DNA from 3 places in the Paenibacillus sp. FSL H8-0261 genome. Region 2 is predicted to be linked to each of the others. Evidence: riboswitches for the same ligand, from Rfam matches in the RefSeq annotation. Region 2 holds a riboswitch; each other region holds the start of a gene.
The links. A riboswitch is a leader RNA that binds a small molecule or an ion and turns the genes downstream of it on or off. The one in region 2 is predicted to bind cyclic di-GMP.
Positions count from the first base shown of each region.

Region 1: another riboswitch for cyclic di-GMP. It lies ahead of MHI27_RS03190 (transglutaminase family protein); the one in region 2 lies ahead of MHI27_RS01875 (anti-repressor SinI family protein).
Region 3: another riboswitch for cyclic di-GMP. It lies ahead of MHI27_RS02420 (choice-of-anchor A family protein); the one in region 2 lies ahead of MHI27_RS01875 (anti-repressor SinI family protein).

Region 1 covers NZ_CP150297.1:717,142-719,410, reverse strand. The annotation lists gene MHI27_RS03190 (transglutaminase family protein) at 225-1,034, opposite strand; cyclic di-GMP riboswitch class I at 1,048-1,128, opposite strand; cyclic di-GMP riboswitch class I at 1,237-1,317, opposite strand; gene MHI27_RS03185 (class D sortase) at 1,442-2,092, opposite strand; gene MHI27_RS03180 (GtrA family protein) at 2,126-2,269, opposite strand, start outside.
Region 2 covers NZ_CP150297.1:420,886-423,154, forward strand. The annotation lists gene MHI27_RS01870 (2-oxoglutarate dehydrogenase E1 component) at 1-364, opposite strand, end outside; cyclic di-GMP riboswitch class I at 836-920, shown strand; gene MHI27_RS01875 (anti-repressor SinI family protein) at 948-1,103, shown strand; gene MHI27_RS01880 (helix-turn-helix domain-containing protein) at 1,306-1,635, opposite strand; gene MHI27_RS01885 (TasA family protein) at 1,795-2,269, opposite strand, start outside.
Region 3 covers NZ_CP150297.1:546,184-548,452, forward strand. The annotation lists gene MHI27_RS02415 (hypothetical protein) at 1-152, opposite strand, end outside; cyclic di-GMP riboswitch class I at 645-735, shown strand; gene MHI27_RS02420 (choice-of-anchor A family protein) at 846-2,269, shown strand, end outside.

The sequences.
Region 1 (2,269 bases), 300 kb from region 2:
AGCAACTCTTATAATATATCATGTTGTTCTCAGTAATGCAAGCTTTATTTTTCGAAAGCCGTTTATATAACTCTCTCAAACATTGCCTGTACGCTGTCTAACAACGCTTAACTATAATAACCTATCTATTCATAGAAAAGCAACCCCTAATAGAAAAATAAACAACTAGCTTAATAATTAAGCTGGTTGTTTATTTAATAGAGTTATGAATTTATCGATGCAAATTAATAGTATTTTGCTGCAGTATACTTACTTGAAGCCTTAATAAAATCCGTATTCTTCTTACTCTTCGCTGACGATGCATCTACCGTTGTATCAATAGTAACCCATTTCCCATCCATCAACACTTCATTCCATGCATGGTATTGCGTAACGTAGCTAGTATTCCCCATCACCAATTTAGCAGGCACATCTACACTACGCAGCATTGCGGCAAAAAGAGAAGCATAGTCATAGCAGATTCCTTTTTTAGTATTCAAAGTGTTGTTAATGTTCGGAATGTAATCTGTTGTTACGTTATTAGCAAGAGAATAATCGTATTGTACATTAGCAACTACATAGTTATAGATTGCCTTAACTTTCTCTTCATCTGTAGTTTTGCCTTTTATAAGCTCTTTTGCCTTAAGGATCGCTTTATCAGAAGAACTCCATTTCACATTCTGTACGGAGCCCAAATATACGGAATTCGAGTCACTCATGGTTACGTCTACTACTTCGGAATATAACGCTTTGTATTTATTGCCGGTTGTGTTCTCAAGAACAGAAACCTTATAAGTACCATTACCTTGTTGTAAAGGGAAGTCCTCAGCTTGTCCAGAAGCATATAAGTTATATGTATAGCTGCTGTTGTCTTTAGTGATCATGAGTTTGATTCTTTTATCTTTCGGAATATCATAGTTAATTCCAATAACACCTTGAGCCACTTTCGATGTAATCAACCAGCTTGCATCTACACTTGCGGCTTGAGCTGTGCTTACCGGAACCGCAGTAATCAGTACGAACAGCGCCACCATCATAAAATAAACCTTTTTCACGGATAAAACCCCTTTCGGTAGCTGGCTGCCATCCTTTCGGGAAGGCCCTTTAGCTTTGCGTCCCTACCTTTCGATAGGTTTGCCGTTATCGTATAAGCTCTATCTGTTCTAATTTCACTAGACAAATTAACAGAATCAGTCCAAGTAGAAATATGAATCTAAGATTCTTATATATTTTATAAAAACAAAAAAAGCCTCTTCATTCGGTAACTGGCTGCCATCCTTACGGGAAGGCCCTTTAGCTTTGCGTCCCTACCTTTCGATAGGTTTGCCGTTTATCGTGTTTAGCTTTTATAGTCTTATACTACCATATTTATCCTCGTAAACAAGAACAAAATTGCTAGATTTACTATTATTTTATAGTTATTTCTCTGTATTTGAATTCTCTTGTTATTTCTCGTCAACGATTAGGAAAGCTTGGCATGAACAATCAAACGATGTGTAGGATCTACTAGTGGGTCACACGTAATTAGAGTAAGAATTTTATCTTTGTTATTCCCGTCTAGAACAGACACATCACTAGGAAGTACAACAGAAATATCATAAACCTCGTAATTATAAGTCTGATCGCTAGTCTTTACCGTAATCGTATCCCCAATCACAACCTCATTCAGCCTGTTAAACAATCTGCCCGTAGTTCTAGCTCTATGTGCAGCTATTGCGGCGTTCCCTATTTCTCCTATTGGAGTTGTTTCTTTCATATGGGCCGCGGCATGCTTCATATTCGCTTTAGTAGCCCCTTCTAATACAGGCAGCTTCAGATCGATCTTATCGATCTCAATTAATGCGATAACTTTGCCACCCACTTCAATTTCTGGTTCCGGCTTTTCTGTTTCTTGCGGCTGTGCTTGTGCATCTAGAGCTGATTCCTCCGCTAGTAGCTGAGTGACCTCGGCATATCTGCTCTTCAGATCAGGTGGTGGAGTACTTTCACTGGTGCTCAGTTCAGCCGATTCTAATAGCTTATCCTGCTGCCAGTCGTTATACCATTCGTTAGCTTTTGGATAGAGCATGATAAGGATCCCCGCCAGTATGAGCACATACGAGAATTTACGCATGATTTTCACCTCCGTAGATTGTTCTACTGAACTTTAGAATACCCATTTACGACTTCCGAAGAAGTTAATGATCACCGTCACAAACGTTACTAATACCTTAGAGATCAACACTTGAATGCCTAGTTTGTCAGTCAACAGATGCATTAGCAACAGCGATATTCCGAGTACCACCAGATT
Region 2 (2,269 bases):
GCAGATCCTCACGAGTCAGCTCATAGGTTTCGAGTTCAAGATATTTAGCCATGGGATTGTGATCGCGCTCAAGCGGATCAATATCAGCGGCCATATGGCCATATATACGAATATTAGCGATTAGCTTGGAAGCTCTTACTGCCTTTCTAAGCCATTCGGTGTCTCCCGAAATGCGAGGCTGTGGAGCCGGTTCGCTATCCGGTGTTAGGGGTGGGGGACCCGAATTTGTAAAAAGCTCGCGATAATTATTCTCTACGGTGGAAGGATCTTTCACAAACTGTTCATATCTTTCTTGAATGTAGCCTAAATTGGGTCCGTAATACTTACTCCAAATGGATTCGTTATAGGGCTCTTTGGCTGCCATGAATACATCCTCCTTAACGGATGAACTCCATACGTGACATTTTGTGTCAACGCTTACTGGAGCTGTGATGATTGCGGTTTCATTTCTCATCTTATTGTGCTACTTTCCACACGTGTAATCAATTCATTCTTTCGTCCAATACGTTCGCAAAATGGTATGGGTTAGCTTGTTCTAATGAAAAGAACGCTGTTTCTTCTCATTACCCATTCCTAAGGCCCACTAAAATGATTCTAATATCCTTATTTTTAACTAATAGGGAAGGAAGTATCATTCTATCGGCTTAATTAATTTTATGAATAGGACGAGTATCGTGTTAAAAGGACAAGATATCGCACAAAAGAGCTTCTATTTTTTGTTTTTTAATGGAAAAACTAATCAGAAATCGACACACTTTTCCACTTTAGTATAGTATAATGTTATTGCAGTTAGCGATTTTCATATATTTCAAAGTAGATCCTTTCGTGTAAAGGGTCCAGTAAAAGGTAAACCTGCCGAAAGGCAGGGGCACAAAGTCGCGGGTCTAAGGTAGAAATACTATGACAGCCGGATTGCCTGGGGACGTAAAATCTTAGGAGGAGATTTTTTGGACAAGTCCAACCAGGGAAGCAACAGAGAACAGCAGGTCATTGATCTAGACGTTGAGTGGGTACATTTATTATTAGCAGCTAAGAAGGCTGGCATAAAGGCAGATGAAATTCGTCGATTCTTTCATGAGAAGACTGTGCAAGCCGTGCAGTAATACATTTAGTGCGTTATATTTTGAAAAAGGGCCCAGCGATAACTCGCTGGGCCCTTTTTCGGTATATAAGAAAGTATACAAGATAAATAGTCCTTATATTTTACTAGAATATAAAACGCCTTCGCGGTCCATGTTAGGAGGGCGAAGGCGCTTATGTTTGATAGTATGAGTAGAAGAGGATCTTATCAGGTCAGGTGGAATATTAATCCTTCTGATCAAGGCGCCATTTCTGGTAGTCCAGAAACTCCTTGAATTCGCGTTTGCTTATGCCTGAGGCCATAGCTTCCTGCACCAATCGGAACCATTCCGAATCTAAAGGTGACTCCTCAGCATCATTAGGTTCTCCATAGAGCAAAGCGTGGATGGATACCTGAAGCGCATCGGCGATCTTTTCGATAAACTGGATTGAAGGATTGGATTGGATGTTTCTCTCCACATTGCTAAGATACGATTTAGCAACATCCGCTCTGTCCGCAAGCTCAGATAGGGATAACCCCTTTTCTAGGCGGAGATGCTGGATACGTTGGCCCATATTTTGTGCCACTATGCTGACGCCCCTCCGTAATTTTTGTTATTAGTATAGCAAATATCGATAAATTCGACAAAGTTTATTGTAAAGAGAAGAGCAGCATCTACTTATCCGCTTTCCGGAATAAGAATCTGCTGCTCTTCGAATGGAAGACTTATTAGATTATTTAGCGGATCCAGCAGTTTGCTTACCTACGAAATCCCAAGTCAGAGTTAATGAATCTTTTTGGAAGTAGTTTTGCTCTTGGCCGTTATCAACAAATTCGAATTGAACGGTGAAGCTATCATTTGTGCCGGCCTTAATTCCAGATGCTTCGCTAGTACCCCAGATTGCATCAAGTCCAGTATTTTTTACGAGATCCGGTGTCTGAGTCTTCAAATCGGCTAGGGTAGTTTCCCAAACTACTTTCTCTTCACTACCAGGTAAGATGCCGCTTTTATCTTTATTCACCAGGAATTTAACTTTGATGGATTTTGCCAAATCGTTAGCGCCGTTGTTACCACCTACATCATTAATAGAGGTAGCTGTTTTGAGGAGGATCGAACCGATATCAAGTGTACCGTCATTTTTTAGTTTGAAGTCTCTTTTGATCGTATCGCCTGGCTTCAGATCCTTCAAATCAACGATAACTGAAGGG
Region 3 (2,269 bases), 130 kb from region 2:
GCTGCGGCTGTTTCAAGAACCTCCAGATAGGGGGTGGGTGTTCGTAAATGTGCAGATAGAATGGCGGAGTCCCGTTCGAAAGCTGATAAAATCATCGGAAGCAATAAATAAGATTTCACCAGCATGTTGTCCCTGCTTTCAGCTCTATTCATGAATCTCATCACCTCTAATGGGAACGTATATTCGTATTCTACCCCGATATTCCAAAAATAATCAATGGTATTTCTAAACAGCTAGTCCGATGTGATTGAATTCACAACTAAATTAGAAAGAATAAAATATATTAAAATTGTAATAATAAAAAATAATGCTTCAGACTTATATAAAGGGAGAATTAGGATGAATGAGGAAGGAAGTCTCCGCCGTGGAATGGTATTTGGTTTGATTCTAAGTATTCCATTATGGATATCGATATTAGGTTGGATAAAGTTACTTTAAAATTAAAGGAAAACCTTTGTGTGAAGCGCCTTTAGGCGCTTTTTTTTGTGCTTGCTTACGCGTATGAATATCAAAAGGAATTGATTGACAATTGTGGGGATGGAGCGCTAAACTATTATTAGTTCAAAAGTATTAAAAGTCATAGACGATTATTTAATAGGATGCTTAAAATGCTAGTTCTAATCTGCAAGTCAATACATATATTATCATGATAATAGCAAACCGCCTGAAAGGGTGGGACGCAAAGTCCAGGAGTCTAAAGTGTCTTAAATGCGCTATGACCGTCCGACTGCCATGAGAAGGGAATTCCACTTCTTTTTTGGCGGTCTTTTTTGTTGTTAGGTCCTTTAGAGTTTCTGGTAATTATTCTGATTGAATATAAATCATAGATTTAGGAGGTGTGCTTTTTGAAAAGAAGAATGAAACCGCTGCTAGCACTAATATTAGCGGGGATTTTGACAGTAGGTAGTGGTCTTTCTGGAGGTCATTTGGTAAATGCGGCTGGGGAGGTGCTTCCCTATACTCCTACACCTGTGTTAGGTATTGCAGGGAATTTTAATACTTTTATTTTTGGCGATTTCAAACAATCTAATGATCAGGTTCATGGGCGCCTTGCGGCCAAAGGTAATATTACTTTGCAGAATTACGGCGTATCCAAGGATAATCCAGGTGGAGATGTTCTTATTGCTGGTAATGACATCAGTTTTACTAATGGGACTGTTCATGGAGCATCCGTTTATGGTGGTGTTTTTTCCAGCAACGGTGTAGATCTTAAAGAACCAGCGAGAAAAGGGACTCCTATTGATTTTGATGCTGAAGAGCAATTTCTTATTGGACGTTCTAATGAATTCTCTTCGCTTGCTACAATAGGAACTTTCAAAAAGGAATATGGGAAAATAACGATTGATGCTCCGGAACCATTTAACGTTCTTAATCTTAGTGCTGCCGATTTCGCTGGTGCTAATGGCTTACAGTTTAATATTGCAAATAGCGCCACAGTTATCATTAACGTTAGCGGAAGTTCAGTTAACATTCCAAGCTTTCAAATCTGGGGAGGTAGCCCTAACAAGGTATTATTTAATTTTTATGAAGCTAGCACTGTTGATATTGGAAGTTTAACAATAGAAGGAACTATCCTAGCTCCGCTTGCAAAAGTAACTTATAATTCCGGTGAACTGCATGGGACGCTGATTGCAAAGGGATTTGCTGGTGGGGTGCAGATGCATTGGTATCCATATGGAGGGGAAGAACCACCTCCGACACCAACGCCGACCGTGACACCAACACCGACGCCGACCGTGACACCAACACCGACGCCGACCGTGACACCAACACCGACACCAACCGTGACACCAACACCGACGCCGACCGTGACGCCAACACCGACGCCGACCGTGACACCAACACCGACGCCGACCGTGACACCAACACCGACACCAACCGTGACGCCAACACCAACGCCGACCGTGACGCCAACACCGACGCCGACCGTGACGCCAACACCGACGCCGACCGTGACACCAACACCAACGCCGACCGTGACGCCTACGCCGTGCGTGACACCGACACCGAAGCCAACACACACACCAAAGCCAACACCAACGCCGAAGCCAACACACACACCAAAGCCAACACCGACACCGAAGCCGACACACACACCAAAGCCAACACCGACACCGAAGCCAACGCACACACCAAAGCCAACACACACACCAAAACCAAAACCAACACCAACGCCGATCGTGACGCCAACACCAACGCCGACCGTGACGCCAACACCAACGCCGACCGTGACGCCAACACCAACGCCGACCGTGACGCCAACACCAAC